DNA from 3 places in the Streptosporangium sp. NPDC023615 genome. Region 3 is predicted to be linked to each of the others. Evidence: riboswitches for the same ligand, from Rfam matches in the RefSeq annotation. Region 3 holds a riboswitch; each other region holds the start of a gene.
The links. Region 3 has a riboswitch for cobalamin ahead of AB0G16_RS28290 ((2Fe-2S) ferredoxin domain-containing protein). Riboswitches for the same ligand answer to the same signal wherever they lie in the genome.
Positions count from the first base shown of each region.

Region 1: it holds a riboswitch for cobalamin, as region 3 does, so the genes downstream of both, AB0G16_RS16010 (ribonucleoside-diphosphate reductase subunit alpha) here and AB0G16_RS28290 ((2Fe-2S) ferredoxin domain-containing protein) in region 3, are expected to answer to the same signal.
Region 2: it holds a riboswitch for cobalamin, as region 3 does, so the genes downstream of both, cobN (cobaltochelatase subunit CobN) here and AB0G16_RS28290 ((2Fe-2S) ferredoxin domain-containing protein) in region 3, are expected to answer to the same signal.

Region 1 covers NZ_JBFABE010000018.1:72,939-83,245, forward strand. Annotated here, with positions in the region: gene AB0G16_RS15990 (N-acetylmuramoyl-L-alanine amidase) at 1-1,943, opposite strand, end outside; gene AB0G16_RS15995 (hypothetical protein) at 2,103-2,372, shown strand; gene glmS (glutamine--fructose-6-phosphate transaminase (isomerizing)) at 2,413-4,233, shown strand; gene AB0G16_RS16005 (tripartite tricarboxylate transporter substrate-binding protein) at 4,331-5,413, shown strand; cobalamin riboswitch at 5,418-5,619, shown strand; gene AB0G16_RS16010 (ribonucleoside-diphosphate reductase subunit alpha) at 5,925-8,300, shown strand; gene AB0G16_RS16015 (ribonucleotide-diphosphate reductase subunit beta) at 8,375-9,370, shown strand; gene AB0G16_RS16020 (mechanosensitive ion channel domain-containing protein) at 9,431-10,307, shown strand, end outside.
Region 2 covers NZ_JBFABE010000022.1:27,711-38,017, reverse strand. Annotated here, with positions in the region: gene AB0G16_RS17845 (precorrin-2 C(20)-methyltransferase) at 1-1,389, opposite strand, end outside; gene AB0G16_RS17840 (precorrin-8X methylmutase) at 1,386-2,012, opposite strand; gene cobG (precorrin-3B synthase) at 2,009-3,289, opposite strand; cobalamin riboswitch at 3,373-3,497, shown strand; gene cobN (cobaltochelatase subunit CobN) at 3,608-7,384, shown strand; gene AB0G16_RS17825 (siderophore-interacting protein) at 7,487-8,425, opposite strand; gene AB0G16_RS17820 (CHAP domain-containing protein) at 8,565-9,611, opposite strand; gene AB0G16_RS17815 (hypothetical protein) at 10,033-10,307, shown strand, end outside.
Region 3 covers NZ_JBFABE010000052.1:4,563-14,869, forward strand. Annotated here, with positions in the region: gene AB0G16_RS28270 (replication initiator) at 1-414, shown strand, start outside; gene AB0G16_RS28275 (ABC transporter ATP-binding protein) at 869-1,651, opposite strand; gene AB0G16_RS28280 (iron ABC transporter permease) at 1,648-2,709, opposite strand; gene AB0G16_RS28285 (ABC transporter substrate-binding protein) at 2,751-3,746, opposite strand; cobalamin riboswitch at 3,897-4,059, opposite strand; gene AB0G16_RS28290 ((2Fe-2S) ferredoxin domain-containing protein) at 4,160-4,543, opposite strand; cobalamin riboswitch at 4,990-5,117, opposite strand; gene AB0G16_RS28295 (cobalamin-binding protein) at 5,182-6,093, opposite strand; gene AB0G16_RS28300 (helix-turn-helix domain-containing protein) at 6,373-6,945, shown strand; gene nhaA (Na+/H+ antiporter NhaA) at 7,241-8,608, shown strand; gene AB0G16_RS28310 (response regulator transcription factor) at 8,618-9,259, shown strand; gene AB0G16_RS28315 (arabinofuranosidase catalytic domain-containing protein) at 9,402-10,307, opposite strand, start outside.

The DNA of each region.
Region 1 (10,307 bases), on a different contig from region 3:
GCGGCCGGGTCGCTGAACCACGCCTTCTGCCCCAGGTACCAGATCGCGGTCCAGCCCTCCCGGCGCTCGGCGAGCGCGTACCGCTGGCCGGTGGAGGCGCGGGCGGCGTGGTCGTAGACGCTGTAGCTGGACCCGCCGGTGGGGTGCTTGCCGATGTCCCTGACCAGCGGCGCCGTGGGGGAGGGACGGGTACGCAGCCAGACCGAGGCGGCGCCGAGCCTGCGGCATCCGCCGGGGCAGCCGGTGAAGCCGGGGCTGTTGGAGGCGTAGTGGGGTTTGATCAGCACGGAGCGGGCGTTCTCGCCGCCCGAGGCGCGCAGCGGGCTGCCGAGCAGCTCGAAGTAGTGGCCCCAGTCCCAGTAGGGGCCGGGGTCGTCGTGCATGCCGCTCACGGTCTCGGGGGTGGTTCCCGGCACGTTGTCGTGCCCGAGGATGTGCGCCCGGTCGAGGGGGATGTCGTACTTGTCCGCGAGGTGGCGCACCAGCCTGGCCGACGCCACGTACATCGCCTCGGTGAACCAGGTGCCGCCCCTGGCCAGGTAGCCCTCGTGCTCCAGGCCGATGGAGCGGGAGTTGACGTACCAGTTCCCGGCGTGCCAGCCGATGTCCTTGCCCCGCAGGTGCTGGGCGATGTGGCCGTCCCGGGACCGGATGGTGAAGTGCCAGCTCAGGTAGTCGGGGTTCTTGGCCAGCCGGGTCATGGCGTCGTAGGTGGTCTCGCCGTCGTGGATCACGATGTAGTCGATCTCACGGCGGCCCTCGAAGCGGTCGTGGTTGCCGTAGCCGCCGCCCGCGAGCCGCTGGTAGACGGCGGGAATCCACTCGCAGGAGACGTTCGCGGGGCAGTCGGGCCCCGCCGGGGGGGCCGCCACGGGCGGGCGGGCCTGCACCGGTGGCCGGGCCTGCACCGGCGGGCGGGCCTGGACGGGGGGCCGGGCCTGGACGGGCGGCCGCGCCGTGACAGGGCGCGCCGTGGCGGGGCGGGCGGTCGGCGCGGCGGCGGGGCGTACGACCGGCTGGGCGGCGGGGCGTGCGGGCACCGGGCGTGCGGGGGCGGCGGGAGGCAAGGCGCGGCCGGCGGCGGGATCGGGCGCGCGCCGCTGTGCCGTCCAGGCGGGGGACGTCCACGTGGAGGACGTCCGTGAGGAAGAGGTCCGTGCCGGGGTTCGGGGCACCAGGCCGGGCCTCGCGGCCAGCGTCATCGGCTCGCCGTCGTCGGTCACGCGTGTGACACCGGCGCGGATCGTCGCGTAGACCTCGTCGGCGAAGGAGCGCGCCGCCTCCGTGAGGACCGTCCCCGGCCGGGACCCCGGGCCGAGGGGGCCGGAGTAGCGGGCCACGGCCCCGTACCAGCCCGCGGGACCGGCGTGCGGGTCGCCGCCGGTGGCGCGCTGGTGGTCGGCGAGCAGCGCGGCGCCGCCCATGACGTTGGTGCAGGGATCCCGCCGCAGTCGCTCGGGGGAGAAGCCCGACAGCTCCGCGGCCCGCCGCAGGGTGTCCTCCGGCGGGGCCGGTGCGACGGACGGGAGCGGGATCACGCGCGGTCTCCTGTCGTCCCCGCGCGGGTCCTCGCCGGCCCCGTGGGGAAGGCCGCCCTCCGCCCGGCCGTCGACCAGGTGCATCGGCCCGTATCCGGCCGAGACGCTGGGCAGCCCTCCGTGAGCGTCCCATCGCGACTCCAGGTAGGAGACCCCGAGCAGCACGCTCTCCGGCACCCCGTACGCCCGCGCCGCCGCGGCGAAGGCGGCCTGCCTGCCCCCGGGAGCCGCACCGGGCCCGGGCGCGCAGGCCGTCCCGGGCGCGGAGGGCGTTGCCGGGCCGGGCGGTGCCGGGCGCGACGGGTGGGCCGTCGCCTGTTCACCGGAGCGTTCCGCGCGTGCGGGAACGACCGAGACCAGCACGGCGAGAGCGGTGACGACGGCGGTCCCCGGCAGGCGGCGCATAGTGTGTTCCTCCCTCTCTGGTCACTACCTAGAGTAATCAGAGATGACCGACTGTCGCGCATTCTGACGGGGTTGAGATTTGAAGAGATTCTCTGCCCGAAATCGGGCAGAAAACTTGTTGTTCTCTTCTCGGGATGCGTAGGGTCCTGCTCTGTGTCCATGGCGCGGTATCCGCACGAGGATCTGATCACTCATCTGACCCGGACGAGCGGACTCGGGCCGGGCGAGGCGGCGCGGGTCGTGGCGGACGTCCTGGCCTACTTCTCCGAGCCCGTCGAGGAGTTCGTCCGGCGGCGGCACGCCGAGCTCAAGGCCAGGGGGATGGTCAACGACGAGATCTTCCCCCGGGTGGCCGCCGAGCTCGCGGTCCGCCGCGTCGCGGCACCCGAACTCTCCCTGCGCCAGTTACGCCGGATCGTCTACGGATAGCGGGCGCACCGGATCGTCTACCGATAGAAGGAGCGGACGTATGTGCGGAATCGTGGCCTACGTGGGGCCCAAGGACGCGGCACCCATCCTGCTGGAGGGTCTGCAGCGTCTTGAGTACCGGGGCTACGACTCCGCCGGGGTGGTGGTGTCCAACAAGGGGCTCAAGATGCGCAAGGTCAAGGGCCGGGTGGCCGACCTGGCGGCGGTCGTGCCCGCGCGCTTCAAGGGCGGGCTGGGCATCGGTCACACCCGCTGGGCCACCCACGGCGCGCCCAGCGACGTCAACGCGCACCCGCACCTGTCGGCCGACGAGCGCATCGCCGTCGTGCACAACGGCATCATCGAGAACGCCGACGAGCTGCGCGCCAAGCTGGAGGCCGAGGGCGTGGTCTTCCTCTCGGAGACCGACACCGAGGTGCTGGCGCACCTGATCGCCCGCACCGTCAGGGAGGCCGACTCGCTGGAGGAGGCCGTCCGCGCCGCGCTCAAGCGGGTCGTCGGCACGTACGGCATCGCGGTGCTCGACGCCGAGCGGCCCGGCGAGGTGGTCGTGGCGCGCAACGGCAGCCCGATCGTGCTGGGCATCGGCGAGAAGGAGATGTTCGCCGCCTCCGACGTCGCCGCGCTGGTCCGCTACACCCGCCAGGTGGTCCACCTGGAGGACGGCGAGATCGCGGTGCTCAAGGCCGACGGGTTCACCACCTTCGCCAGCGACGCGCGCGAGACGGCCAAGGAGCCGCTCACCGTCGACTGGGAGGCCGGCCACTACGACACCGGCGGCTACGAGCACTACCTGCTCAAGGAGATCTCCGAGCAGCCCGACACCGTGGCCAGGACGCTGCGCGGGCGCCTGGACGACCGCTTCCACATCGCGCACCTGGGCGGCCTGAACATGGACGCGCGGGAGACCCGCTCGTTCCGCCGCGTGAAGATCATCGGCTGTGGTTCCGCGTACTACTCGGGCCAGATCGGCGCGCAGCTCATCGAGGAGCTGGCGCGCATCCCGGCCGACGCCGAACCGGCCAGCGAGTTCCGCTACCGCAGCCCGGTGGTGGAGGCCGACACCCTGTACGTGGCGATCAGCCAGTCCGGGGAGACCTACGACACCCTCGCCGCCGTCCAGGAGCTCAAGCGCAAGGGCGGCCGGGTGCTCGGCATCGTCAACACCGTGGGCAGCGCGATCGCCCGCGAGTGCGACGGCGGCGTCTACCTGCACGCCGGGCCCGAGGTGTCGGTGGCCAGCACCAAGGCGTTCACCTCGACGGCCGTGGCGTTCGCGCTGCTCGCGCTGCACCTGGGCCGGGTACGGGACCTGTCCCCGGCCGACGGCAGGCGCATCTGCGACGGCCTGCGCAGGCTGCCGGAGCAGATCAAGGAGATCCTCGTGCTGGAGCCGGTGATCCGGGAGCTGGCGCACAAGTACGCCAGGGCGCCGAGCATGATGTTCGTGGGCCGGGTCCGCGGATACCCGGTGGCCAGGGAGGGCGCGCAGAAGCTCAAGGAGATCTCCTACGTGCACGCGGAGGCGTACCCGGCCAGCGAGCTCAAGCACGGCCCGCTGGCGCTGATCGGCCCGGAGATGCCGACGGTGGCGATCGTCCCCGACGACGAGCTGCTGGACAAGAACCTCACCACGCTGGGCGAGATCCGCGCCCGGGGCGGGCGGGTGCTCATGGTCGGGCACCGCACCGCCGACCCCAAGCTGGCCGACGACTGCGTCGTGGTGCCCAAGAACGAGACCGAGCTGGACCCGATCCTGCTCTCGATCCCGCTGCAGCTCTTCGCCTACCACGCCGCCGTGGCGCTGGAGCGGGACGTCGACAAGCCCCGCAACCTGGCCAAGAGCGTGACGGTGGAGTGAGGACCTCCCGGCCGACCGGTCATACCCCCCGCACTATGACAGAAAGTGACATGAGCGTAACCTAGGGTGCAGGGGGTTCCCGGGGGAAGGGGCGCTTATGCGCCGCAGGGGGTTTTTCGCACTGGCGGCGGGGGCCGTGGTGCTCGCGGGCTGCGGCGGCGAGGGCGCTCCCGCGGGCGCGGCCGTGGACCGGCTGTTCCTCCTCGAACCCGCCGCCGACGGCCACGGCTGGGACGGCATCGCGCGCCGGCTGGCCTCGGTCCTGGTCCGCTCGGGGCTGGCGCGCACCGTCATGGCCGTCGAACGGCCGGGAGTGCTGGGGTCGGCCCCGCGCGACGCCTTCGTCGTCCCCGGCGCGCCCGGCCTCGCCGGGGACGCCGGGGACGCCGCCTCGGGTGCCTCCGGTGCCTCCGGTGTCTCCTTCGCCCGCGAGGGCAGGCTGCTCGTCACCGCGATGCCGATGGTCGCCGCCGCGGAGATCGCGAACACCGCCGCCGTGGTGGAGGCCGCCACCCCCCTCGCCCGCCTGGCGGGCGACTGGACGGCCCTGGTCGTCCCGGCCGGTTCCCGGCTGCGCGCCTTCGAGGACCTCGCCGCCGCGCTGCACCGCGACCCGGCCGGGCTGACGGTCGGGGGCAGGCTGGAGGGCGGCTCGGACCACGTGCTCTACGGCATGATCGGCAAATGCCTCGGGGTGGACACCCGGCTGCTGGAGTACGCCGGCTACCTCGCCGCGGCGGACGCGGCCGAGGCGCTCCGGGTGGGGCGGGTGGCGGCCATGCTGGGATCGGCCCGCGCCCTGCTGCCGGCCATCTCCGCGGGCCGTCTGCGCCCCCTGGCCGTCTCCTCGGGGGGGCGGATCGAGGGGATCGACGCGCCGACGCTGATGGAGCTCGGCGTCCGGCTGGAGTACAGCGACTGGTGCGGGCTGCTGGGCCCCCGGGGCATGAGCGAGGGGGACAGGCAGGCGGCGATCGCCCTCTGTGAGAGGCTCGACGCCACGCCGCACTGGCGCGCCCTGTGCGCGGCGAACGGGTGGAGCCGGGTCTTCCTCGGCGGCGACGACTTCCGCCGGTGGCTGTCCACCGAGACCGGCCGGACCCGGGGCGTGCTTCACGAACTCGGCCTTTTGACGTCCTCAGACACAACCTGTTGGGGTAGTTGCGTCAGGCGGCCCTAGATGTAGGATCCTGATCGTTGCTGGTTCGCCCCGCGAGGGGCGAGGCAAGAGGGAACCCGGTGAGAGTCCGGGACTGCCCCGCAGCGGTGAACGGGAACGAAAGCCGTCATTGAGCACTGGGTGAACCATGCCCGGGAAGCGACGGCCGGTAGGCGTGTGCGGTGCGCCCGTGAGTCCGAAGACCTGCCGGTGACGTTGTTGTCCAGGGCCTCGTGGGAGGGCTCGCGGAACGAGGCGGTCCGGCGTGCCCGGAATCGCTCGCGGACGCGTGCCCCCGGCGGGAGCCGCAGGGGGAAGTCCGAACGAGCGAGGACATGACGTGACAGAGACCTTGGCGCGGGCCGCGGCGGAGACCGCGACGAAGAACGTGACGCCCACCGGCGCGCCGGCCGGGACCGCGGCGGAGAGCGGCCCGCGGGCGGGAACCGCCGCGGGGCCCGATGCGCGCGCCGGGAGCGCCGGGAGCGGCGGGGACGGCGGGGACGGCGGGGACGGGGCCGCCGACCGCAGGCTGGCCATCGACGAGGCCGCCGCGGGGGTGATCACCGACCCGGAGAACTCCAGGGTCGCCGCCGCGATGCTGGCCGAGCTGATCGCCGACGAGGCCGCCGGGCACGGCGTGCGGAGCTTCTCCGACTCCGTCGCCGCCACCCACGCCGCCGGGCTGGTCCAGGACCGGCTCGCGGAGTTCGTGGCCGCGCACGCCGGTGCCCTGGACGCGCTGATCCTGCCGGACGCCGACGCCCGGTTCGAGTACTTCGGGCTGCGTACCGTCTACGACCGTTACCTGCTGCGCCACCCGAGCACCCGCGAGGTGCTGGAGCGCCCGCAGCACTTCTTCCTGCGGGTGGCCTGCGGCCTGTCCGAGACCGTCGAGGAGGCCGCCGAGCTGTACGCGCTCATGGCCTCGCTGTCCTACCTGCCCAGCTCGCCCACGCTGTTCAACTCCGGTTCGCGCCGCCCCCAGCTCTCCTCGTGCTTCCTGCTCGACTCGCCCCGCGACGAGCTGGAGTCCATCTACGAGCGCTACACGCAGGTCGCCCGGCTGTCGAAGTACGCCGGGGGCATCGGCATCGCCTGGACCAGGGTCCGCTCGCGCGGCTCGCTGATCCGCGGCACCAACGGCCACTCCAACGGCATCGTGCCGTGGCTGCGCACGCTGGACTCCAGCGTCGCCGCGGTCAACCAGGGCGGCCGGCGCAAGGGCGCGGCCTGCGTCTACCTGGAGCCCTGGCACGCCGACGTCGAGGAGTTCCTCGAACTGCGCGACAACACCGGCGAGGAGGCCAGGCGCACGCACAACCTCAACCTCGCCAACTGGGTCCCCGACGAGTTCATGCGCCGGGTCGAGGCCGACGCGACGTGGTCGCTGTTCGACCCCAAGGAGGTCCCGCACCTGACCGACCTGTACGGGGCGGCCTTCGACGAGGCCTACCGGGCCGCCGAGGCCGAGGGCCGGTTCGTCCGGCAGATCCCGGCCCGCGCGCTGTACGGGCGGATGATGCGCACGCTCGCCCAGACCGGCAACGGCTGGATGACCTTCAAGGACGCGGCCAACCGGACCTCCAACCAGACCGGCGGGCCGGGGAACGTCATCCACCTGTCCAACCTCTGCACCGAGATCCTGGAGGTGACCGGGGACGCCGAGACCGCGGTCTGCAACCTCGGCTCGATCAACCTCGCCGCGCACCTGTCCGCGTCCGGCACCGCCGGAACCGGAACCGGCACCGGCACCGGCGCGGGAGCCGGCACCGGGATCGAGGCCGAGGCCGAGGCCGGGGCCGGGGCGGGGATCGAGGCCGGGACCGGGGCGGGCGCCGGGGCGGGGATCGACTGGGACCGCCTCCGGGCGACGGTCCGCACCGCCGTGCGCTTCCTGGACCGCACCATCGACCTGGGCTTCTACCCGACCCCCGAGGCCAGGAACGCCAACCTGAGGTGGCGGCCGATCGGGCTCGGCATGATGGGCCTGGCCGACGTCATGTTCGCGCTCCGGCTGCCGTTCGACTCGCCGGAGGCGCTGGAGCTGTCCACCCGTATCTCCGAGGAGATCGCGCTCGCCGCCTACGCGACCTCCTGCGACCTGGCCGCCGAGCGGGGCCGGCACCCCTCGTACGAGGAGACCAGGGCCGCGGGCGGGGTGCTGCACCCCGACCACTACGGCGCGGCCACGTCGGCGCGGTGGGCCGAGCTGCGGGAGCGGATCGCCGTGACCGGGCTGCGCAACTCGCTGATGATCGCGATCGCGCCCACCGCCACGATCGCCTCCATCGCCGGCTGCTACGAGTGCATCGAGCCGCAGGTGTCGTGCGTCTTCAAGCGCGAGACACTCTCGGGGGAGTTCCTCCAGGTCAACCGCTACCTGGTCCGCGACCTTCAGGCCAGGGGCCTGTGGACCCCGGCGATCCGGGACGCGATCAAGCGGGCCGACGGCTCGGTCCAGGACATCCCCGAGATCCCGGCCGACCTCAAGCCGCTCTACCGGACCGCCTGGGAGCTGCCGCAGAAGGCGCTGATCGACCTGGCCGCCGCGCGCACCCCCTACATCGACCAGTCCCAGTCGCTGAACCTCTTCATGGCCACGCCGACGATCGGCAAGCTCTCCTCGATGTACGCCTACGCGTGGAGGTCGGGGCTCAAGACCACCTACTACCTGCGTTCGCGCCCGGCCACCCGGATCGCGCAGGCCACGGTGGCGGCGCAGGCCCAGGCGGCCCCGGAGGGCGCGTCCCAGGATGGGAACCAGGGCGCGTCCCAGGGCGGGAACCAGGGCGGGATCCGGGCGGGGGGAGGGGTCGGGGTGCCGGAGGCCGCCGGGTTCGTCGCCGACCCCGGCGCCGTCGCCTGCTCGCTGGAGAACCCCGATTACTGCGACGCCTGCCAGTAGGGCGCCGGCCGCCCCCTCCCGCCCTGTTCTTCTCGCCCCGTTCTCTTCCCGTTCCACGAAAGGCACCGTTTCCGATGCTGCTCGACCCCGGCATGGATCTCACCCTGCGGCCGATGCGCTACCCGGAGTTCTACGAGCGCTACCGGGCGGCGATCCGCAACACCTGGACCGTCGAGGAGGTGGACCTCGCCTCCGACCTGGCCGACCTGGCGCGGATGACCCCGGAGGAACGCCACCTGATCAACCGCCTCGTGGCGTTCTTCGCCACCGGCGACTCGATCGTGGCCAACAACCTGGTCCTCAACCTCTACCAGCACCTCAACGCGCCCGAGGCGCGCCTCTACCTGAGCAGGCAGCTCTTCGAGGAGGCCGTGCACGTCCAGTTCTACCTGACCCTGCTGGACACCTACCTGCCCGACCACGACGAGCGGGTCAAGGCCTTCGCCGCGGTCGAGCACATCCCCTCGATCCGCGACAAGGCCGAGTTCTGCTTCCGCTGGATCGACTCGCTCGGCGGGCTGACCCGGCTGGAGACCCGGCAGGACCGGCGGGCGTTCCTGCTCAACCTGATCTGCTTCGCGGCGTGCATCGAGGGCCTGTTCTTCTACGGGGCGTTCGCCTACGTGTACTGGTTCCGCTCCCGCGGCCTGCTCAGCGGCCTGGCCACCGGGACGAACTGGGTGTTCCGCGACGAGTCCATGCACATGGAGTTCGCCTTCGGCGTGGTGGAGACCGTACGGGCCGAGGAACCCGAGCTGTTCGACGACGAGCTCACCGAGCAGGTCACCCGGATGATCGAGGAGGCCGTGGCGGCGGAGCTGGCCTTCGCGGCCGACCTGTGCGGCGACGGCATGCACGGGATGGGTGTGGAGCCGATGCGGCTCTACCTGCAGTACGTGGCCGACCAGCGGCTGGTCAGGCTCGGCATGCCCGTCCGGTACGGTACGGCCAACCCGTTCGCGTTCATGGAACTGCAGGACGTCCAGGAGCTGGCCAACTTCTTCGAGAGGAGGGTTTCGGCCTATCAGGTAGCCGTCGAGGGGAATGTCACCTTTGATGAGTCCTTCTGATTAGCTGGAGATCCCGGAAAGGAAGCTCGTAGGACAGAGAGGCCGAGGGGGACGTCGTTCGTGTCCGACTGGATGATCATGATCGTTTCCGTGGCCGCCGCGATCGTGGCGGTGGAGGCGGTACGCAGGGTGCTGCGTTCACGACTGATCGGTGAGAGGTGGATCCTCGCCGGCCCGCTGGTGCGCCGCTGCACCTGGCCGGGGTTCGCCACGGCCGCCGTGGCGACCGCCTACACCGTCTACACGCCCGACCGCACCGGCGAGCCGACCCTGGTGGAGGGCTCGGCGGGCCAGGCGATCGACCGCGGCCTCAGCCTGGTCCTGATCGCGTGCGCCACCTGGCTGGTCATCCAGGCCGCCTACGCGATCACCGACGTGGTCCTGGACCGCCTGGTCGCCGTCGAGGGCGAGCGCAACCGCAGGGCCCGCCGCATCCGCACCCAGATCACCCTGGTCCGCCGGGTCGCCTCAGCCGTGATCATCGTGGTGGCGCTGGGCGCGATGCTCTTCACGTTCCCGCAGGTCCGGGCGCTGGGAGCCGGTCTTCTGGCCTCGGCCGGGATCGCCGGCGTCGTGGTCGGCATCGCCGCCCAGTCGACGCTGGGCAACATGCTCGCCGGGCTGCAGCTCGCCTTCAGCGACGCGCTCCGCCTGGACGACGTCGTCGTGGTCCAGGACGAGTGGGGCCGCATCGAGGAGCTCAGCCTGACCTACGTGGTGCTGCGGCTGTGGGACGAGCGCCGGCTGGTGCTGCCGGTCTCGTACTTCACGGCGAACCCGTTCGAGAACTGGACCCGGCACAGCAGCCGGGTGGTCGGTCACGTGTTCATCCGGGTCGACTGGTCTGTGCCGGTCGAGGAGTTGCGCACCGAGCTCTACCGCGCGCTGCGCGAGCACCCGCTCTGGGACCAGAAGGACTGGACCCTCCAGGTCACCG
Region 2 (10,307 bases), on a different contig from region 3:
CGCCCCGGCCCGGCTGGCCACCGCGTGCGCCGCGGTCAGGCCGGGCAGCACCCGGACCGGCACGCCGGCGAACCTCGGCTCGCACGCCACCTCCAGCACCGCGCTGGCCATCGCGAAGACCCCGGGGTCGCCCGAGGAGACCACCGCCACCCGGGATCCGGCCACGGCCAGCTCCAGCGCGTGCGCGGCCCGTTCGGCCTCCACCCGGTTGTCGGTGGGGTGGCGGCGCTGGCGCGGGTTGGGCGGGACGCGGTCCAGGTAGGGGCCGTACCCGACGAGCTCGTCGACGGCGGCCAGCGCCTCCTGCGCCTCGGGGGTCAGCCAGGGCCGCCCGGCCGGGCCGAGCCCCACCACGACCACCTCGCCGCGCGCCCGCCGCCCGCCCGTGCCCGGCACGCCGGCGGGCACGTCGCCCGGCAGGTCCACGGGGGCGGTGACGGGCACGCCGACCGGCACGCCGGACGCCGGGACGGAGACCGCGGCCATGCCGGCGGGCGCGGTGGCGGCCACGGTGGTGGACGGGGTCGCGGCCGGCCCGGGAGCCGGTGCGACGACGGCGGGGGAGCCGGCGGGGACGGGGCGTGCCGCGTTGACCGGGCTGGGGATCAGCGCCAGCGAGAAGTACGGCACGCTGTCCGGGTCGACCTCGGCGAGCGGGGCCACGCGCTGCTGCCCGGTGGTGGCGCGCTCGACGTACCACGCCTCGTCCAGGCGCCCGGCCTCGGCGAGGGCGTCACGGACCTTGGTGAAGGTACGGCCGAGTTTCAGCACCGCCGCCGAGTCGGTGGCGGCGAGGCGCTCGGCGAGCACCCCGGCCGGGAGCGTCCCCGGCAGCACGGTCAGCACCTCGTCGCGCTCGACCAGCGGGCGACCCAGCACGGCGGAGGCGCCGCTCACCGAGGTCACGCCCGGCACCACCTCGGTGCTGTAGCGGTGCGCCAGGCGCTTGTGCATGTGCATGTACGAGCCGTAGAAGAGCGGGTCGCCCTCGCACAGCACCACCACGTCGCGCCCGGCGTCGAGGTGGGCGGCGAGGCGCTCGGCGCAGTCGGCGTAGAAGTCGTCGATCGCCCCCTGGTAGCCGCCCGGGTGGTCGGTGGTCTCGGTGGTGAGCGGGTAGATGAGGGGTTCCTCGACCTGGCCCTCGCGCAGGTAGGGGGCGGCCACCGCGCGGGCGATGCTCCGGCCGTGGCGGGCGCTGTGGAAGGCGATCACGTCGACCTCGCCGATCAGGCGGGCGGCCTTGACGGTCACCAGCTCGGGGTCGCCCGGCCCCAGTCCCACGCCCCACAGCCGCCCGGTCGCGCGTACGCCCGCGCCGTCGCTCACGGTGCCGCCCGCGTTGTCGCCCGCGTTGTCGCCCATGCTGCCGTCCACGTCGTCGCTCATTCTTCCTCGCTCGCGATCGCGTTGACCGCGGCGGCGGTCATCGCGCTCCCACCCCGGCGCCCGACCACGACCAGGTACTCCAGGTTCGACGGGTGCTCGGCGAGGGCCTGCTTGGACTCGGCGGCGCCGATGAAGCCCACCGGGACACCCAGTACGGCGGCCGGACGCCCGGCCCCCCGCTCGACCATCTCCAGCAGCCGGAACAGCGCGGTGGGCGCGTTGCCGATCGCGACCACCGAGCCCTGGAGCCGGTCGCGCCAGAGCTCCAGGGCGGCGGCGCTGCGGGTGGTGCCCAGTTCCTCGGCGAGGGCCGGGACGCGGGGGTCGCCGAGCGTGCAGATCACCTCGTTGCCGGCGGGCAGGCGGCGCCGGGTCACCCCGGAGGCGACCATCGTGGCGTCGCAGAGCACCGGGGCGCCCGCACGGAGCGCCTCGCGGGCCGAGGACACCACCCCGGCCGACCAGCGCAGGTCGTCCACCAGGTCGACCATCCCGCAGGCGTGGATCATGCGGACCGCCACCCGGGCGACGTCCGGGGGCAGCGCGCCCAGGTCGGCCTCGGCGCGGATGGTGGCGAAGGAGCGGCGGTAGATCTCCGCGCCGTCGCGGACGTAGTCGATCACAGTTCCCCTCTGGCGGCCGTCACCGCGGCCGCGGTCTCCTCGATGCCGGAGCAGGTCAGGCCGGTGCCGTCCAGCTCCAGGCGGTAGCCGTCGCCGGTGGCGACCACGTCGGCGACCCGCCCCCTGGGGCGGCCGCAGCGTCTGGCGCAGCCCGCCCAGTGCACGGGGAGCGTATCGGTGCCGTGCGGGCGCCGGGAGGGCGGGGCCAGGGCGACGACGGCGCCCGCGTCGGCCCGCACGTCGGCCAGGGACTTGGCACAACCGGGACGTCCGGCGCAGGCCGTGACGCCGATCCACGGCGAGGCGGGGTCGACGACCAGGCCCGCCGCCCGGAGCCGGTCGGCCGCGTCCGCGGCCTGGGCGCGGGTCAGCCCGGGCAGGACCGCGCCGCGCCAGGGGGTCAGGCGGATCTCCCCGCCGGAGGTGAGGTCGGCGAGCAGCCGCGCCTGGGCGCAGGTCAGCCGTCCCAGGGGCACCGCCACCCCGAGCGCGACGCGCGCGGGCCCGCCGACGAGCCCCACCGGTCCGAGCGCCACGGGCCGCGGCCGTACCGGCTCGAAGGGCGTCGTCCGCGCGCCGAGGGCGGTCAGCACGCGGGCGGCGACCGGGGCGGGCCCGTCGGGGAGCTCGGAGATCCGCCAGGCGGTGACGTCCCGGGCGGCCTGCTCGTCGAGGAACGCCTCGGCGGCCGCCAGCAGCGCGGTCACGGCCGCGTCCGTCCCGACGCGCAGGCCGGTGTCGGTCCCGGCCAGGAGCAGCGCGACCCGGTCCGGCCCGACGGGCACGACCGTGGCGTCGGCGCCCAGGCCGGCCACGTCGCCGCGCCCGTCGTCGAGGGCGAACATGAACCGGCCGGGCAGGGCGGCGAGCGCGGGCCTGGCGCACAGCCGCCGGTCCAGCTCGCCGATCAGCGGCGTGACGTCGGCGACCCCCGCGCCACCGGGACCGTCCAGGCCGGTCAGCGGGGAGGCCAGGATGTTGCGGACCCGCTCGTGGGTGGCCGAGGGCAGCAGGCCCGCCCGCGCCATCCGCGCGGCGAACCCGTGCTCCTCGCCCCGGCCCAGCCCCCGGACCTGCACGTTGGCGCGGGAGGTGAGTTCGACGGCCCCGTCACCGTGACGGCGGGCCGCCCCGGCGAGCTCGCGGAGCCGGACGGGGGTCAGGCGGCCCCCGGGCACGCGGACACGGGCCAGGCCACCGTCCGCGGCGGCGTGGACCTGAAGTGCCCCGGGACACGCGTCAGGCCGGGAACGTCCATGAAAGTCGCCAATGTCCACCCACGGGATGCTAATACCAGTTTCCGGTTGATTTCTTGCGGGGAGTCGGACTGCCGTAGTGTCATCGGTGGCGATGGCGTTGGGAGGAAGCCGGTGAGATTCCGGCGCGGTCCCGCCACTGTGACCGGGGAGCGAACCTCAACCGGGCCACTGCCCGGAGACGGGTGGGAAGGCCGGGGCGAGCACCGATCCGGGAGCCAGGAGACTCCAGCCGTCGCGGCCGACGACGACCCGGGGCGAGGACCCCGAGGGAGGATGCTCCGTGCGCTTTTCGCCGTTCCCCCACCGCGGTGCGACACCGCCGATGGAGTGTGCCGCGTGATCCTGCTGCTCTCCACCTCCGACACCGACCTGCTGAGCGCCCGCGCGAGCGGCGCCGACTACCGCCTGGGAAACCCCGCCCGCCTGGGCGTCGCCGACCTGCCACCACTGCTGGAGGGCGCCGACGTGGTCGTGGTGCGCCTCCTGGGCGGGCGCCGCGCCTGGGAGGAGGGGCTGGACGCCCTGCTCGCCGGGCCCAGGCCCATCGTCGTGCTCGGCGGCGAGCAGGCACCCGACGCCGAGCTGATGGAGCTGTCCACCGTGCCCGGCGGGGTCTGCGCCGAGACGCACGCCTACCTCGCGCACGGCGGCCCAGCCAACCTGACCGAGCTGCACCGCTTCCTGTCCGACACGCTGCTGCTCACCGGCCACGGGTTCGCCGCGCCCGCCCCCACCCCGACCTGGGGGACGCTCGAGCGCGATGCGCGCGACCAGGACGGGCCGGTCGTCGGCGTGCTCTACTACCGCGCCCACCACGTGGCCGGCAACACCGCGTTCGTCGAGGCGCTCTGCTCGGCGATCGAGGACGCCGGGGCGCGGGCGCTGCCGCTGTACTGCGCGTCCCTGCGCACCGCCGAGCCGGGCCTGGTGGAGGCGCTGCGCACGGTGGACGCCCTGGTGGTCACCGTCCTGGCCGCGGGCGGCACCCGCCCGGCGACCGCGTCGGCCGGCGGGGACGACGAGGCCTGGGACGTCGGCGCGCTGGCCGAGCTGGACGTGCCGATCCTGCAGGGACTGTGCCTGACGAGCAGCCGCGCCTCCTGGGAGGAGAACGACGACGGCCTGTCCCCGCTGGACGCCGCCACCCAGGTCGCCATCCCCGAGTTCGACGGGCGCATCATCACCGTGCCGTTCTCCTTCAAGGAGATCGACGAGGACGGGCTGACCGTCTACGTGGCCGACCCCGAGCGCGCCGCGCGGGTGGCGGGCATCGCGGTGCGCCACGCCGCGCTGCGCCACGTGCCGCCCGCCGAGCGGCGGCTGGTGCTGATGCTGTCGGCCTACCCCACCAAGCACGCCCGCATCGGCAACGCCGTCGGCCTGGACACCCCCGCCAGCCTGGTGCGCCTGCTCGCGGCGCTGCGCGAGCGCGGCTACGACATCGGTGCCGAGGGCGAGCTGCCCGGGGTGACCGAGCAGGACGGCGACGCGCTCATCCACGCGCTGATCGCCGCCGGCGGGCAGGACCGCGACTGGCTCACCGAGGAGCAGCTCGCCGGCAACCCCGTGCGCATCGCGGCGACCCGCTACGCCGAGTGGTACGCCACGCTGCCCGCCGACCTGCGGGAGGGCATGGAACGTCACTGGGGGCCGCCCCCCGGGGAGCTGTTCGTCGACAGGTCGCGCGACCCGGAGGGCGAGATCGTGCTGGCCGCGCTGCGCGCCGGCAACGTGGTGGTGATGGTGCAGCCGCCGCGCGGCTTCGGGGAGAACCCCATCGCCATCTACCACGACCCCGACCTGCCGCCCAGCCACCACTACCTGGCCGCCTACCGCTGGCTGGCCGACGGCTTCGGCGCCCACGCCGTGGTCCACGTGGGCAAGCACGGCAACCTGGAGTGGCTGCCCGGCAAGTCCGCGGGCCTGTCGGCCTCCTGCGGCCCGGACGCCGCGCTCGGCGACCTGCCGCTCGTCTACCCGTTCCTGGTCAACGACCCCGGCGAGGGCACCCAGGCCAAGCGCCGGGCGCACGCCACCCTCGTCGACCACCTGGTGCCGCCGATGGCCCGCGCCGACAGCTACGGCGACATGGCCCGGCTGGAACAGCTCCTCGACGAGCACGCCTCCATCGCGGCGATGGACCCGGCCAAGCTGCCCGCGATCCGCGCCCAGATCTGGACGCTGATCCAGGCCGCCCGGCTCGACCACGACCTCGGCGTCGCCGACCGGCCGCACGACGCCGAGTTCGACGACTTCCTGCTGCACATCGACGGCTGGCTGTGCGAGGTCAAGGACGTCCAGATCCGCGACGGCCTGCACGTGCTGGGCGCCGCCCCCGAGGGCGCGCCGCGCGTGGACCTGGTGCTGGCCATGCTGCGCGCCCGGCAGATGTGGGCCGGCAGCCAGGCACTCGTCGGCCTGCGCGAGGCCCTCGGCCTGGCCGAGGACGGCAGCGCCGCGCGGATCGGCGTCGACGAGGCCGAGACGCTGGCCCGCGCCCTGGTCGAGGGCATGGAGGAGCGCGGCTGGGACGCGTCCGCCGCCGCCGAGGTGACCGCCGCCGTCCTGCGCCCGTCGACGGACCCGCCCGCCGCGGAGGGGACGGACGGCCCGAACGGCGTGACCGGCCCGAACGGCGTGACCGGCCCGAACGGCGTGACCGGCGCGGACGGCATGACCGGCGCGGACGGCGTGGACGGCGTGGACGGGGCGGGCGACGCCGGCGGAACGGGCGGCGCGCGCGCCCCGCACGGTGCGGACGCGGGGGCGGTGGAGGAGATCCTGCGCTTCGCCGCCCTGGAGGTCGTGCCGAGGCTGGCGCGTACCACCGACGAGATCGACGCGATCCTGCACGCCCTCGACGGCGGCTACGTGCCCGCCGGGCCGAGCGGATCGCCGCTGCGCGGGCTGATCAACGTGCTGCCCACCGGTCGGAACTTCTACTCGGTCGACCCCAAGGCCGTGCCGAGCAGGCTGGCCTGGGAGACCGGGCAGGCGATGGCCGACTCCCTGCTGGAGCGCTACCGCGCCGACACCGGCGACTGGCCGCGCTCGGTGGGGCTGTCGGTCTGGGGGACCAGCGCCATGCGCACCGCCGGGGACGACGTGGCCGAGGTGCTGGCGCTGCTGGGCGTGCGGCCGGTCTGGGACGAGGCCTCGCGCCGCGTCACCGGGCTGGAGCCGATCCCGGCCGTCGAGCTGGGCCGTCCCCGGGTGGACGTCACCGTCCGGATCAGCGGTTTCTTCCGCGACGCCTTCCCGCACGTGGTGGCCATGCTGGACGACGCGGTACGGCTGACGGCCGGCCTGGAGGAGCCCGAGGAGCTCAACTACGTGCGCGCGCACGTGCTCGCCGACCAGGCCGGGCACGGCGACGAGCGCAGGGCCACCATGCGGATCTTCGGCTCGCGTCCCGGCGCCTACGGGGCCGGGCTGCTGCCGCTGATCGACAGCCGCAACTGGCGCGACGACGCCGACCTCGCCGAGGTGTACGCGGTCTGGGGCGGCTTCGCCTACGGCCGGGACGTCGACGGCGTACCGGCCAGGCAGGACATGGAGACGGCCTACCGCCGGATCGCGGTGGCGGCCAAGAACGTCGACACCCGCGAGCACGACATCGCCGACTCCGACGACTACTTCCAGTACCACGGCGGCATGATCGCCACCGTCCGGGCGCTCACCGGCAAGGCCCCGGCCGCCTACATCGGCGACAGCACCAGGCCCGAGGCCGTCCGCACCCGCACCCTGTCGGAGGAGACCTCCAGGATCTTCCGCGCCAGGGTGGTCAACCCGCGCTGGCTGGCCGCCATGCGCAGGCACGGCTACAAGGGCGCCTTCGAGCTGGCCGCGACCGTCGACTACCTGTTCGGCTACGACGCCACCACCGGCGTCGTCGCCGACTGGATGTACGACAAGCTGGCCGCGACCTACGTGCTGGACCCGGAGAACCGGGAGTTCATGGCGCGGTCCAACCCCTGGGCGCTGCACGGCATCGCCGAGCGGTTGCTGGAGGCCGCGAACAGGGGCATGTGGGAGCATCCCGACCCGGCCGTCCTGCGCGACCTGCAGGAGGTCTACCTCAAGTCGGAGGGGGACCTGGAGGACGGGGTCTGATCGGCGGTACCGCCTCCCGGCGGCCGTCCCCGCCGGGACGGCCGCCGGGGGCGGTCCGGCGAGGAGGGCCGGGCAGGCGGTACGCGATCCCGCCCGGTGCGGTCAGTTGCCCTCGGAGCGTCCCAGCCGCCAGTAGCCCATGAAGGCCACCGAGGAACGGTCGATCCCCAGCTCCTGGACCAGGTGCCGGCGGAGCAGCTTGACCACGCCCGCCTCACCCGCCAGCCAGGCGTACAGGCCCTCGCCGGGCGAGGCCTCCGGGACCTCCCAGAGGATGTCCGCGTCGACGTCGACGTCCTCCAGGCCGCCGGCGGGACCGCCCGGCGCGGGGTTCGTCGTGACGAGCGTCCTCAGGGTCTCGCGGACGGCGGGCACGAGCAGGTCGCCGTGACGGGCGCCGCCGCGCGGCAGCCAGACGACCCGCACGCCGGGCCGCACGTCGAGCGCGAGCCGGTCGGCGTCCTCGGGCACCTCGAGCAGCGCCGTGGCCGGCACCTCACCCGACAGCGACTCGACGATCGAGGCGATGGCGGGAACGGCCGTCTCGTCCCCGGCCAGCAGCAGGTGCGTCGCCCCGGCCGGCTGCGCCCACTCCTGGCCGCCGGTGGGACCGGGGAAGGCCGCGTTGGGGCCGACCACCACGACCCGGTCGCCGGGGACGGCGTGGGTCGCCCAGCGCGAGGCCGGGCCGCTCTCGCCGTGCAGGACGAAGTCGACGTCGAGCTCCCGCAGGTGCGGCCGTACCGCGCGCGCGGTGTAGGTGCGGATCGGGTTGCGCAGCTCGTCGGGGAGCTCCCGCCAGCGCCGGTACCAGTCACCGTCGTCGCCCAGGGGGGTCAGGCCGCCGTCCGCCAGGGGGAGGATCACCTTGATCCGCTGGTCGAAGCCGTGGTCGGCGAACCCCGCCAGGTCCTCACCGCCGAAGGTGACCCGCAGGAAACCGGGGCTGAGCCGCGTGGTGCGCACGACCCTCACCTCGTGGCAGCGGTAGGCCGGTACCTCCGCCGCGCGCTCCAGGGTCTGCTCGCCGCCCGCTGTCATCGTGCCGCCTTCGATGGGAGATGCCGTCGGCAGCAACTTAGCTTTGCCTAACCTTATTTATCAACTCGGCGTCGCGGCCGTTCTCCCGTCCGCCGCGGTGACCGCCTCGCCGTCGCCGTCGCCGTCGCCGTTCTCGTCGTCACGCGGCCCTTCGCGACTCCGGTACGCGCTCGCCGGTCTCCGCCGCCCGCCGGGCGGCCTCCGCCCGGACGGGCACGTCCGCGACCGGCCTCGGCGCCGGGGTCCATGTCCGGTACGGTTCGCAGGCCCACCCGGGCCTGGTCACCCGGACCGCCTCGTACAGGTGCGGGGCCACGACCGGGTCGCCGGGGCGTTCCGCCGGGGATGTCCCCGGCGGGTCCGCCTCCCCGGCCGCGGCGCCGAGCTCCTCGGCCTCCCCGATCCCCTCGGCCCTCTCGACCGCCTCGTGCGTCCTCGTCCGCGGACCCGCCTCCCCGGTCGGCGCCCCCGCCCTCCACCGCCACCCGTCCCTCCTGCGGTGCCGCCCCGCGGAGACCCGGGGGCGCCGCCGGGAGAGGACGAACGTCATGCCCAGCACGAAGGTCAGCAGCCCGGCGATCACGGCCGTCTCCACGGAGACGGGGGGCGGCTGGGACGCCGCGGTCAGGGACACCGCCTCCCGGGCCGGCGCCGGGCGGATGTCGATGAGGCCGGACACCTGCCCGGGGGCGCCGTCCTCGCCGGGCACCGCACCTGCCAGGTTCTCCTTGACCTTGCGCGGCAGGCCGTAACCGACGACCTTGTCCTGGTCGCGTTTCTTGCGCTTGAGCCAGACCCGGTCGACGTTGCCCTCGATCGTGTGGATCGTTCCACCCTCGACCCGCTCCACGACGCCGACGTGGTCGATTCCCGGGATGTCCTTGCCGCCCGACCAGTCGAAGAAGACCAGGGCCCCCGGCTCGGGCGTACGCGACCAGGCGCCGTTCGTCTCGAACCAGCGCGCCTGCGAGGGGGTCCAGGCGAACTGCCCGACGTACTGCTGCACGCCCGCCTTCTCCGCGGCCCAGGCGATGAACATCCCGCACCAGGGAGCCGTCCTGTACTGCGGGTCCTTGACCACGTTGACCGAGTACCACTCGCCGAACTTGCTGTTCCGGCCGGGTCCCTCCCGGTACCCGATCTCGGTCTTGATGGTCCTGAGCAGATCGTCACCGATCGGATCCATGGCCGTGAGCCACCCCGTCCATCTCCTCCGCCCTGCCGCGAAGGGGGGCGCCGTCCGACAAAGACGGACTGTATTCGCAGAAAAATGGCTAAGTGGGGTTATTGGCGTAAAAAGCCGAGCTGGACGGCTGTCGGATACCGGATCCGAAGAAAGAGGTGAAACGCGGCCTCGTACCTCTTATCATCTTCGGCCCGACGCATCGGGGGCCGCGCGCCGCCGCGGGCGCCCCGGCGGGCGGGCCGCTCCTTTCTGTCACGCCCCGTCATGTTCTCTCCCGGGCCTGTCGCGTCGTTCCGGCGGTACCCGCCGCGTCCCGGCGGTCGAATACCATGTGACGGCACGTGCGCGGTGTGCGCGGGTGCCGGTGCCGTGGCCCCTCCCGGTCCGGCGGGACGCGGACGCGAAGGCGGAACGGGATTCCATGTTCGACGACAAGACGCAGGAGACCCTGCGCCGTCTGCTGGACCTCGCCGAGCACCCCTCGACCCCCCAGGCCGAGCGCGCCCTCGCCGTGGCACGGGTGCGTGCCCTGATCATGGTGCCCGAGGGCGACGCCCGCAGGGCGCCGGTCACCCCGGCGATGGAGGCCGGGATCCTCAGGCGGATCAGGCCGCTCGCCCACCGCGTCGAGGAGGACCTGGTCGAGGAGGTGCACGGTGACCTCTACGCCTTCAGCACCCGCTACCGGGTGATCGG
Region 3 (10,307 bases):
CGCGGCCTGGTCCACTTCCACGCGGTGATCCGCCTCGACGGCCCGGACGGCCCTGCCTCCCCTGCCCCGGGCCGGGCGACCGTCCCGCTGCTGGACACCGCGATCCGGCAGGCCGCCGCACAGGTCGTGGTGCCCGCCTCCAAGCAGTCGCCGGACGCTCCTCCGTCGGTCCTGCTGCGCTGGGGTGACCAACTCGACGTGCGACCGGTCTACCTCTCCACCGACCTTGACGGCGTCGGTGACCAGCGAGTGAGATTTTCTCAGGCCGAACGAAGTGGGCGACAGCAGACCTGCGCTACCAGCCAAGACATCTCGGCGAACTTATGGACGGTCCGCCGTTGGCCAGAAATGGGCGTGGAGCCCCCGGTAGATGAGGTCTCATCACAAGATCTTCCGAGACCGGGAACCACGTGATCGCCTACCCTGCCACGCTCGGCGTTTCTCGTGAACTGGTTCGCCACGTCGGAGGACTGCTCTGCAACGAGCGGCTACGTCGCGGCACCCCCACGGGCACCCGACGCCCGACCTGCTTCTACCAAGCACTTTCGCGCTGGTCTGGCTCCGCTGCAAGCCCGACATTCGTCCGCACGGCATCGCCTTCGGATGGTCACGGGTCACCGCCTACCGCTACCTGCACGAGGCCATCGACGTCCTGGCCGACCAATCCCCCGGCCTGCACCAGACCCTGCAGAAAGCCAGAGCCGTCGACATACCCCACCTCATCCTGGACGCTCGTCCTCGTACATTTCGAGCACGGCCGAATCAATTGAGATTCAGTGAGAAAACGTCATCACACGGGAGCTCCGTTCGTGAAAAGCGCACGGCGAGCGAACCGGATGGCGGGTCCGGCCTTTCATGCGAAGGGGGTTCAGTTCGTGAGGCGGCTCCCTCCGGTTCGCAGGCTCACCTGCGGCACCCCCGTCTCCGGGTGGATCGCCACCTCGGCGTCGACCCGGTAGACCTCGGCGAGCAGGGCGGGGGTCAGCACGTCGGCGGGGGTGCCGAGCGCGACGACGCGGCCGGCGTCCATGACGCAGACGCGGTCGCAGAACGCGGCGGCCATGTTGAGGTCGTGCAGGGCGACCACGGCGGTGACGCCGAGGCCGCGCACCAGGTTCAGCGCGTCGAGCTGGTGGCGCAGGTCCAGGTGGTTGGTCGGCTCGTCCAGCACCATCGTGGCCGGTCGCTGGGCCAGCGCCCGCGCGATCAGCGCCCGCTGCTTCTCCCCGCCGGAGAGGCGGTCGAAGGGCGCGTACGCCAGGCCTGCCAGGTCGAGGCGTTCCAGCGCGTCGGCGACGATCGCCCTGTCGGTCGCGTCGTCACCGTCGAAGGCCCGTTTGTGGGGGGTGCGGCCCATGGCGACGACGTCGTACACCGACAGCTCGAAGTCTCCGCCGCTCTCCTGCAGGACGGCGGCCAGCCGGCGGGCCAGGCGGCGGGCGGGCATGCGCCACACGTCCTCGCCGTCCAGCAGCACCCGGCCGCCGGTCGGCCTGCGCGCCCGGTAGAGGGTGCGCAGCAGCGTCGACTTGCCCGCGCCGTTGGGTCCGGCCAGGGCGAGCATCTCCCCCTCGGCGACCTCCAGCGAGACCCGGTGGACCAGGTCACGGCCGCCGACGCGGACCGACACGTCCTCCACGGTCACTGTCATGTGGAGCGCCTCCGCATCAGCCACAGGAAGAACGGCCCGCCGACCAGCGCGGTGACGATGCCCACGGGGACCTCCTCCGGCGCGATCAGGGTGCGGGCGGCCAGGTCGGCCGCGATGAGGAAGACCGCCCCCAGCAGCGCCGTCGCCGGGAGCGCCCGGCGGTGGTCGGCACCGATCAGCAGCCGCACGACGTGCGGCATGATCAGTCCCACGAAGCCGATGGTGCCGCTGACCGCGACGATCGTGCCGACCATCATGGCGACCAGCACGAACAGCGCCGCCCGGAAGCGGTGCACGTCCAGCCCGAGCGAGGCCGCGGCCTCCTCCCCGGCCAGCAGCAGGTTCAGCGGGCGCGACACCCCGAGCAGCACGGCGGTCCCCACCACGACGGTCGCCGCCGGGATCCACACCACCGTCCAGGTGGTTCCGGCCAGGCCGCCCAGCATCCAGCGCACCGCCGCCTGCGTCTTGTGCGGGTCGTTGGAGGTCACCACCAGGAAGCTGGCCACGGCCGACAAGACCTCTGCCGTGGCCACCCCGGCCAGCACCAGCCGCATCGTGGTCATGCGCCCGCCCGAGCGGGCCAGGAAGTAGACCGCCACCAGCGCGGCCAGCGCCCCGAGGAAGGCCGCGATCGGCAGGCTGAACGCCCCGAACACGCTCAGGCCGAACACCACCACGGTGACCGCCCCGACGCCGGCGCCGGAGGAGACCCCCAGCAGCATCGGGTCGGCCAGCGGGTTGCGCACCAGCGCCTGCAGGACCATGCCGCAGACCGCAAGGCCCGCGCCGACCGCGCCGGCCAGGACGACCCGCGGCAGCCGCACATCCATCACGATGGTCTCCCGCACCGGTGTCCAGACCGGTTCGGCCAGGGCGGGATGCAGGTGATGGAGCAGGATGCCCCACACCTGCCCGGCCGGCAGGGCCACCGACCCGGCCGCGACGGCCGCGGTGACCGCACCGCCGAGCAGGAACACGAGCACGAGCATCACGACCGGGTAGGGCGGTCCCGGCCTCCGTGCCGGCAGCACGGCGCCCACGTCCGGTTCGCTCACCTGAAGTGATCTCACTTGAAGCGGTCTCACGTGAAGCGGTCTCACTTGAAGCGGTCGGCGTGCAGCTGCCGGGCCAGCGCCTCGACGGCTCCCGGCGCCCGCACGCCGAGCACCACCGACGACAGCGGCAGCACCGCGAACCGCCTGTTCTTGATGGCCGGCACGTCCTTCAGTGCTGGGTTGGCCAGCAGGAACCTCTCCTTGTCGGCCACCGGCCGGTCGCCGTAGTCGTAGACGACGACCCAGTCGGGGGCACGCTCGGCGACCTGCTCGAACGACACATCCCCCCACACCTTGTCGACGTCGGCGAACACGTTCTCCGCTCCGGCCAGCTTGATGATCTCGTTGCCGACACCCCTGCCCCCGGCGGTGAAGGCGGTCTTGTCACCGCTGTCGTAGACGAACACCTTGACCGGGTCGGCCTCGCCGAGCGTGGTCCTCACCCCGTCGAGGGTCGCCCGCAATGTGGTGATCAACGGTTCGGCCCGGTCGGAGACGCCGAAGATCTTCGCGACGTTGCGGATCTCGGTGTCGATCAGGTCCATCGGCACCGCCCCTTCGGCGCACTCCTCGACGTTCAGGTACGTCTTGATGCCGGCCTTGTGCAGGGTGTCGCGGCTGCGGCCCTCCTTCTCGTCGAAGGTGCTGGCGAAGCCGCCGTAGACGAAGTCGGGCTCCTCGGCCAGCAGGGCCTCGTACGCCGGATACTCCTTCGAGACGACCTTGACGGCGTCGTAGGCCGCCTTGTACTGCGGCAGTACCCTGTCGTCGAGGTAGGCGGTACCGATCATCGATTTTTCCAGGCCGAGCGCCAGCATCACCTCGGTGGCGTGCTGGTTCATCGATATCGCCCGCCGCGGTGGCTGCTCGTAGGTGCTCTTCACACCGCAGTTGTCGAGAGTGACCGGGAAGCCCGCGGGCGCGGAGGCCGCCGGGGCGGCGGCCGGGACGTTCTCAGCCGGGGCGCCGCCGCAGGCGGCCAGCACTCCGGACACCAAGAAGGCGAGCAGGAGGGAGGTGGGGCGTCTGCCCGTCATGACGTGTTCCTCTCACGGAATCTGCACGACGGGGCGGATCTGAAAGAGGGAATGCCACAGGGCTTCTCGGCGCGGCCACCGGCTCGACGGGCACGAGAGCCCCACTCCTCCCCGGGGAGATCCGCCCCAGTTCATCGAGGAGGCGACCGCGTGAGTCTCCTGGCTCTCGGGTCGAGGCTCGTCCCCGCCTTCCCACCCCGGGGAGGGGCAGTGGCGTGGTGGGGATCCGCTCGCCGATCACAGTGGCGGGACCGCGCCGGACTTGCACCGGCTTCCTCGTCCGCGCTCGCCTTTGCACCATCATCACACGAACCGGGCCGGCGCACACGAGCGGGATGCCCTTATCGCGATAAATTCGCATCAGAGTCAAGGTCGCGATAAGCCTGGGCGGACAGGTCTCACCCGGGCCGATGTCACCGGCGCGGGACCGAGGTGTCCATCGTCGGAGGATCGGCATCGCGGGGCGGGAGACGGCGCGGCGGGGTGAAACGGTGCAGTTCGAGGATCGGCGGCAACGGAACCAGGCCTGGACCACCGGCGCGGACCCACTCGGCGACATCGGCCGTGGCGCTCTCGTCGTTGACGAGGGCGAGCCACACCGGACGGCCACCGGCCGCCCGCCCCTCCGGTGTCGGCTGCACGACGAGGACGTTGGCCTGGTCGCACACGTCGAGGCACTCGGTCACGCGTACGTCCGCGACCTCGGCCAGCCGGCGGATCTGCTCGCCGTGGTCGAGGGCGGGCGCCTTCCGCGCACTCCCGCAGCAGCAGTCCCGGCACACGGTGATCCTTTTCATGCGTTCCCCCCTCGGACGGGCCGGCGGCGCGACACGCGACCGTCACATGTACTGACGTGGGCGGCTTTCACGTGCGGGGTGCCGGCGGCCGAAGCCGTCGGTGTGGCTGATGCGGGTCCTCCGGCCTGTCGCAGGAGCAGGGCCCGCTGCTCGCGGCGCGTGCCGGGGCCGGCCGGCGCGCACTCGCCGCAGTCGCCGCAGTCGCCGCCGGAAGGCGGTGGTACGGACAGCAGCCGCGCCGGACGAGGAACGGCTGCCCGGGAGCGGGTTCGACCAGGTCGCCGCTGCCCCGAAGTGCTCCCCGGGTGAGCAGTCCGCGGCCGGGCGCGATGGCCCGCGCGCGGCGGCCGAACCGCCCAGGGCCGGCAGGCCGAGGTCCAGGCATGACGATCACCGTTCCTCTCTTGGGGAGATCCGCCCCAATTTCTTCGAGGTGGCGACCGCGTGAGTCTCCTGGCTCTCGGGTCGAGGCTCGTCCCGGCCTTCCCACCCGTCCTGCGGGCAGTGGCTCGTTCGGGATTCGCTCGCCGATCACAGTGGCGGGACCGCGCCGGACTCACACCGGCTTCCTCGTCCGCGCTCGCCTACGCCGACCATGCTCGCACACCCCTCGTCAGCGACAAAGGGCGCATCAAGCGTCAGACCCGGTGCGCCTCCCCGCGTGCGACGGGAGCGCCGGCGCGCACGCCGTGGAGCACCTGGGCGAGGACCTCCGTCCCCCGCACCACGCGAGGTCCGGGCCTGTTGAAGTACGCCGGGCCGTCCAGCACCCACACCTGGCCCGCGCGGACCGCGGGCAGGTCGGCCCAGCCCGGAAGGAGGGACAGCGAGGACCACTCCGCCCGCGTCCGCTCGGGAGGAAAGCCGCAGGGCATCAACAGGATCACCTCGGGCCGGGAGGCACGCACCCTCTCCCAGTCGACGGCGGTGGTGTGTTCGCCCGCCCCGGCCAGCAGCGGCTCACCACCCGCCGCCCGGACCTGCTCGGGGACCCAGTGACCGGCGGGCCACGGCGGATCCAGCCACTCGATCGCCGCCACCCGAGGCCTCGGCCGGTCCGCGACCATGGACCGCACCGCCGCGAGCCGGTCCTCCAGCTCGGCGACCCGCCGGGACGCCACGTTCGTCACCCCGAGCGCCTCGCCGAGATGCCCGACGGAGTCCAGCACGTCGGGAAGCGTGCGCGGTTCCAGGCTGATCACCCGCGGTCCCGAGTCGAGCAGCCGCACCGCCCGCGACACCCCCGTGTAGGAGACCGCGCACACCTCGCACAGGTCCTGCGTCAGCACCACGTCGGGCGCCAGGTCCGCCAGACGTTCCACGTCGAGCGTGTACAGCGACGAGCCCCGGTGGGCGGCGCCGCCCACCGCGTCGGAGATCTCCCTGCTGCTCATCCGGTCCGCGGCGAACCCGGCCGCCGTGACCACCGCCACCCCTTCCACCACCTCGGGCGGCCAATCACACTCGTGGGTCCGTCCGACCAGGTCACCGCCCAGCCCGAGCACCGCCACGATGTCGGTGGCGGCCGGCAACAACGACACGATTCGCACACCACGACCCTAGCCGCGCCTCGTTCCCGCGCCGTCGTCATGGCGCGCGGAGATCCACATGAGGAGCGGCGCGGGCCGGCCCCGCGCCGATCCGCCGCCGCGACCCCCGCTCGGCCGTTCGTCTGATCAGAGGGCCGGGCGGCAGTGGATCACGACGGGCGGGGCCCCCGGCAATCATCCGGCAAAGTGGAATGACCTGCGCATATGCATTGTTACCCCTCACGCCAGAGCAGTCCTCCGGTCCATCGGGGCTCTGTGACGACAGGGGGAGAGATGACCATGACCGTGCCCGCACGGGCCCACGAGCAGGTGGCCCGGGCGGCGCTCGACCTGTTCGCGGCGAACGGCTACGAGCGAACGACACTGCAGATGATCGCCTCCGCCACCGGCCTGTCCGGCAGAGCGGTCACCGGCCTGTTCCGGACCAAGGACGCGTTGCTCGACGCGGCGCTGGCCCCCCTGCTGGCCGATCTCGAACTGCTCTCCGCGGAGAACGCGTCCGGGAGTGCCCGGCCGCCGCTGGAGGGGTTCATCGGTTTCCTGGTCAAGCACCGGACCGTCATCACCCTGATGGACCGGGACCCCGGGATCCGCACCAGGCCGGTCATCGGCGCGCGGATGGAGCGCTACCGCGACGAGATGCGCGGCCTGTGCGACGACGGGCGCTCCGACCCGTGGGAACGCGTCTACCTGACCGCCGCGCTGGGCGGGCTGATCAGCGCCGCGGCTTCCTTCCCGGAGATGTCCGACGAGGAGTTGCACCGCGGCCTGCGGCTGACCGGTATCCGCCTGCTCGGGCGAGGGCGCAGGACCCCCCGGCCGGCCCCCGCCCTGGTCTCGCAGACGTGGTGAGAACGATAACGGCGGGCACGGGGGCGCCGAAGACGATCACGGCGGGCACGGGCGCCGGCGACACGGGCATGATCACGGCGGGCGCGGGAACGATCGGGACGATCACGGCGGGGACGCGCGACGACGGCCGCGGCGGTCACCGGCAGGACCGCCACGACCTGGGAGAACGCCGGAGATCCGGCCGTACGGGCCCCCTGCCCGGCGGCTTCGGCCGGGCCCACCGATAGGATCGACCCCATAGGTGCGCCGGGAAGTCTGGTCGGCAGTCTCCGACCCGACCCTGAAACGGAGCCCCATGTCCAATCCCCTGTCCGGCGTGTCCAGTCTGTTCAGCCGGGGCTCATGGGCCGAGACCAGCCGTGTGACCGCCATCCTCCGCAGGGAGACCGTCGGCGGGGCCCTGCTCCTGGTCGCCACGGTGGCGGCGATGATCTGGGCCAACTCCCCCTGGTCGGACGGGTACCAGACCCTGCGCGAGGTCACGGTCGGTCCCGCCGCCCTGCACCTGGACCTGACCCTGGCGACCTGGGCCGCCGACGGCCTGCTCGCGATCTTCTTCTTCGTGGCCGGTCTGGAGCTCAAACGCGAGTTCGTCGCCGGCGACCTGCGCCAGGCGCGGCGGGCCGCGGTGCCGGTGGCGGCCGCGCTCGGCGGCGTGATCGTCCCGGCGGTGCTGTACCTGCTGCTCACCCTGAACGCCGGGGACGGCGCGGGGCGGGGCTGGGCGATCCCCACGGCCACCGACATCGCGTTCGCCCTGGCCGTGCTGGCGGTCATCGGCCGTCACCTGCCCTCGGCGCTGCGCACCTTCCTGCTCACCCTGGCCGTGGTCGACGACCTGGTGGCCATCGTCATCATCGCCGTCTTCTACACCGCGCAGCTTTCGGTGCTGCCGCTGCTGGGCGCCCTGGTGCCGCTGGCGGTGTTCGCGGTGCTGGTGCAGCGCCGGGTGCGCCGCTGGTGGCTGCTGCTGCCCCTGGCCGCGGCGACCTGGACGCTGGTCCACGCCTCGGGAGTACACGCCACCGTCGCCGGTGTGCTGCTGGCCTTCATGGTCCCGGTCGTGCGCAGCGAGAAGGCGGGCGGACCCGAGGCGGGGCCCGGTCTGGCCGAGCACTTCGAGCACCGGCTGCGGCCGCTCTCGTCCGCCGTGGCCGTGCCGATCTTCGCGTTCCTGTCGGCCGGGGTGGCCATCGGCGGCCTGAGCGGCCTGGCCGGCGCTCTGTCCGACCCGGTCGCCGTGGGCATCGTCGCCGGGCTGGTGGTCGGCAAGCCCGTCGGGATCCTGGCCGCGACCTGGCTGGTGGCCCGCTTCACCCGCGCCCGCCTGGACGAGGGCCTGGCCTGGGTGGACGTGGCCGGGCTGGCGATCCTGGCCGGGATCGGCTTCACGGTCTCGCTGCTCATCGGGGAACTGGCCTTCGGGATCGGCAGCGAGCGCGACGATCACGTCAAGGTGGCGGTCCTGGCCGGTTCGCTGACCGCGGCGCTGCTGGCAGCGGTGATCCTGCGCCTGCGCAACCGCGTCTACCGGCGTATCCACGAGGCCGAGTCCGTCGACCAGGACCGCGACGGCGTCCCCGACCTCTACCAGACCGGCCGGGGTCACCCCGGGACCGATGGGGACCTTGGCCTCTATACGGCCCGTCCGGACAGCGGCTAGCGTCGGAACATGATTCGCGTTTTCCTGGTGGACGATCACGAGGTGGTACGGCGGGGCGTGGCCGCGCTGCTGAGCTCCGAGGACGACATCGAGGTGATCGGCGAGGCCGGCACCGCCGAGTCGGCCATCGCCCGCATCCCGGCCCTCAAGCCCGACGTGGCCGTGCTGGACGTGCGCCTGCCCGACGGCAGCGGGGTGGACGTGTGCCGCGAGGTCCGCTCGCGGCTGCCGGGGCTGGCGTGCCTGATGCTGACCTCCTACGCCGACGACGACGCGTTGTTCGAGGCGGTCATGGCGGGGGCGTCGGGGTACGTGCTCAAGCAGATCCACGGCTCGGACCTGGTGGGCGCGGTCCGTACCGTGGCCGCCGGGCAGTCGCTGCTGGACCCGCAGACCACCGCCTCCATGCTGTCGCGGCTGCGGGAGAGGTCGCACAGGGAGGACCCGCTGGCGGCCCTGTCGGACCAGGAGCGGCAGATCCTGGAGCTGATCGGCGAGGGCCTGACCAACCGGCAGATCGGCGAGCGGATGTTCCTGGCCGAGAAGACGGTCAAGAACTACGTCTCCAACCTGCTGGCCAAGCTCAACATGCAGCGCCGCACCCAGGTGGCGGCCATGGCGGCGCGGCTGAAGAACGATCACCGGCGGTGAACGGGCCTCGCCCGCGCGGCGGCGACTTCGGGGGCCGTTCACCCGGTGGGACGGGCGGACGTGACGAAGGTTCCATCCGCCGCCTCCGCCGCCGGCCACCCTCTCCCCGTGGGAGCGGGCGGCCGGCGGCGGACGGGTGTGATCAGCGGTACCCGGCGGCGACGACGTCGGCCTGGACGGCGTTCTCCGTGGCGTCGGAGGGATACCCGGCGACCATGGCCCCCTCGTAGAAGGTGCCCGCGCTGAGGTTGGCGCCTCCGTCGGGCTTGCAGCAGTCGCCGCCACTGCCCAGGATGATGGCCCCCTGCTTCTTCATCGGGCTGTAACCGTTGGGAAGCGAGCCGTCGTACAGGGTGTACAGGCTTCCTGACTGCGCGTTACTGCCCTTGATGGCGAACCGGCTCGTACCGTTGTTCTTCAGGGTGGCGGTGACGAACTTGTGGGGGAAACCCCTCTGGTTGGGGTTCCACGACTGGCTTCCACCGGGGAAGAGCCCCCATTCCAGGTCGGCCTGGACCCAGGGGCCGCTGCCCTGGCATCCGCCGAACCAGCACTGGGTGCTGAAGTTGATGGCGTCCATGGCCCCGGCGGCGTCGGCCTTGCGGGTCGTCTCGCTGTTGCCGTAGTCGAAGCAGCAGCCGTTGTTGACGTGGGTGCCGCTGGTGACCATGTACATGCCCTCGGGCGCGCTGCCGGTGGGCACCCCGGTCAGGTGACCGTCCCGCCAGTAGCTGTTGCCGGGGTTGATGTAGAGGGAGTAGGCCTTGCTGCCGCCGACGGTGAGCGACTCGGTGGTCGCGGTCGCGGGCCTGCTCTGCGGGGAGCCGGGGACCACGCTGGACCCCTGGTACCACAGGTCGTTGCCGCGGCCCGACTGGTCGTACACGACCGTGATGACGCACGCGGTACCGGCGCAGAAGGAGTCCTGGGCCGAGGCGTTGGCGACCCCGCCCGCCGTCAGAACGGCGATGTTCCGGGTGGAGTTGTCCGAGGAGCGCCGGACCTGGTAGAGGTTGCCGCTGTAGGAGCCGTAGAGCGCCCGTGTCGT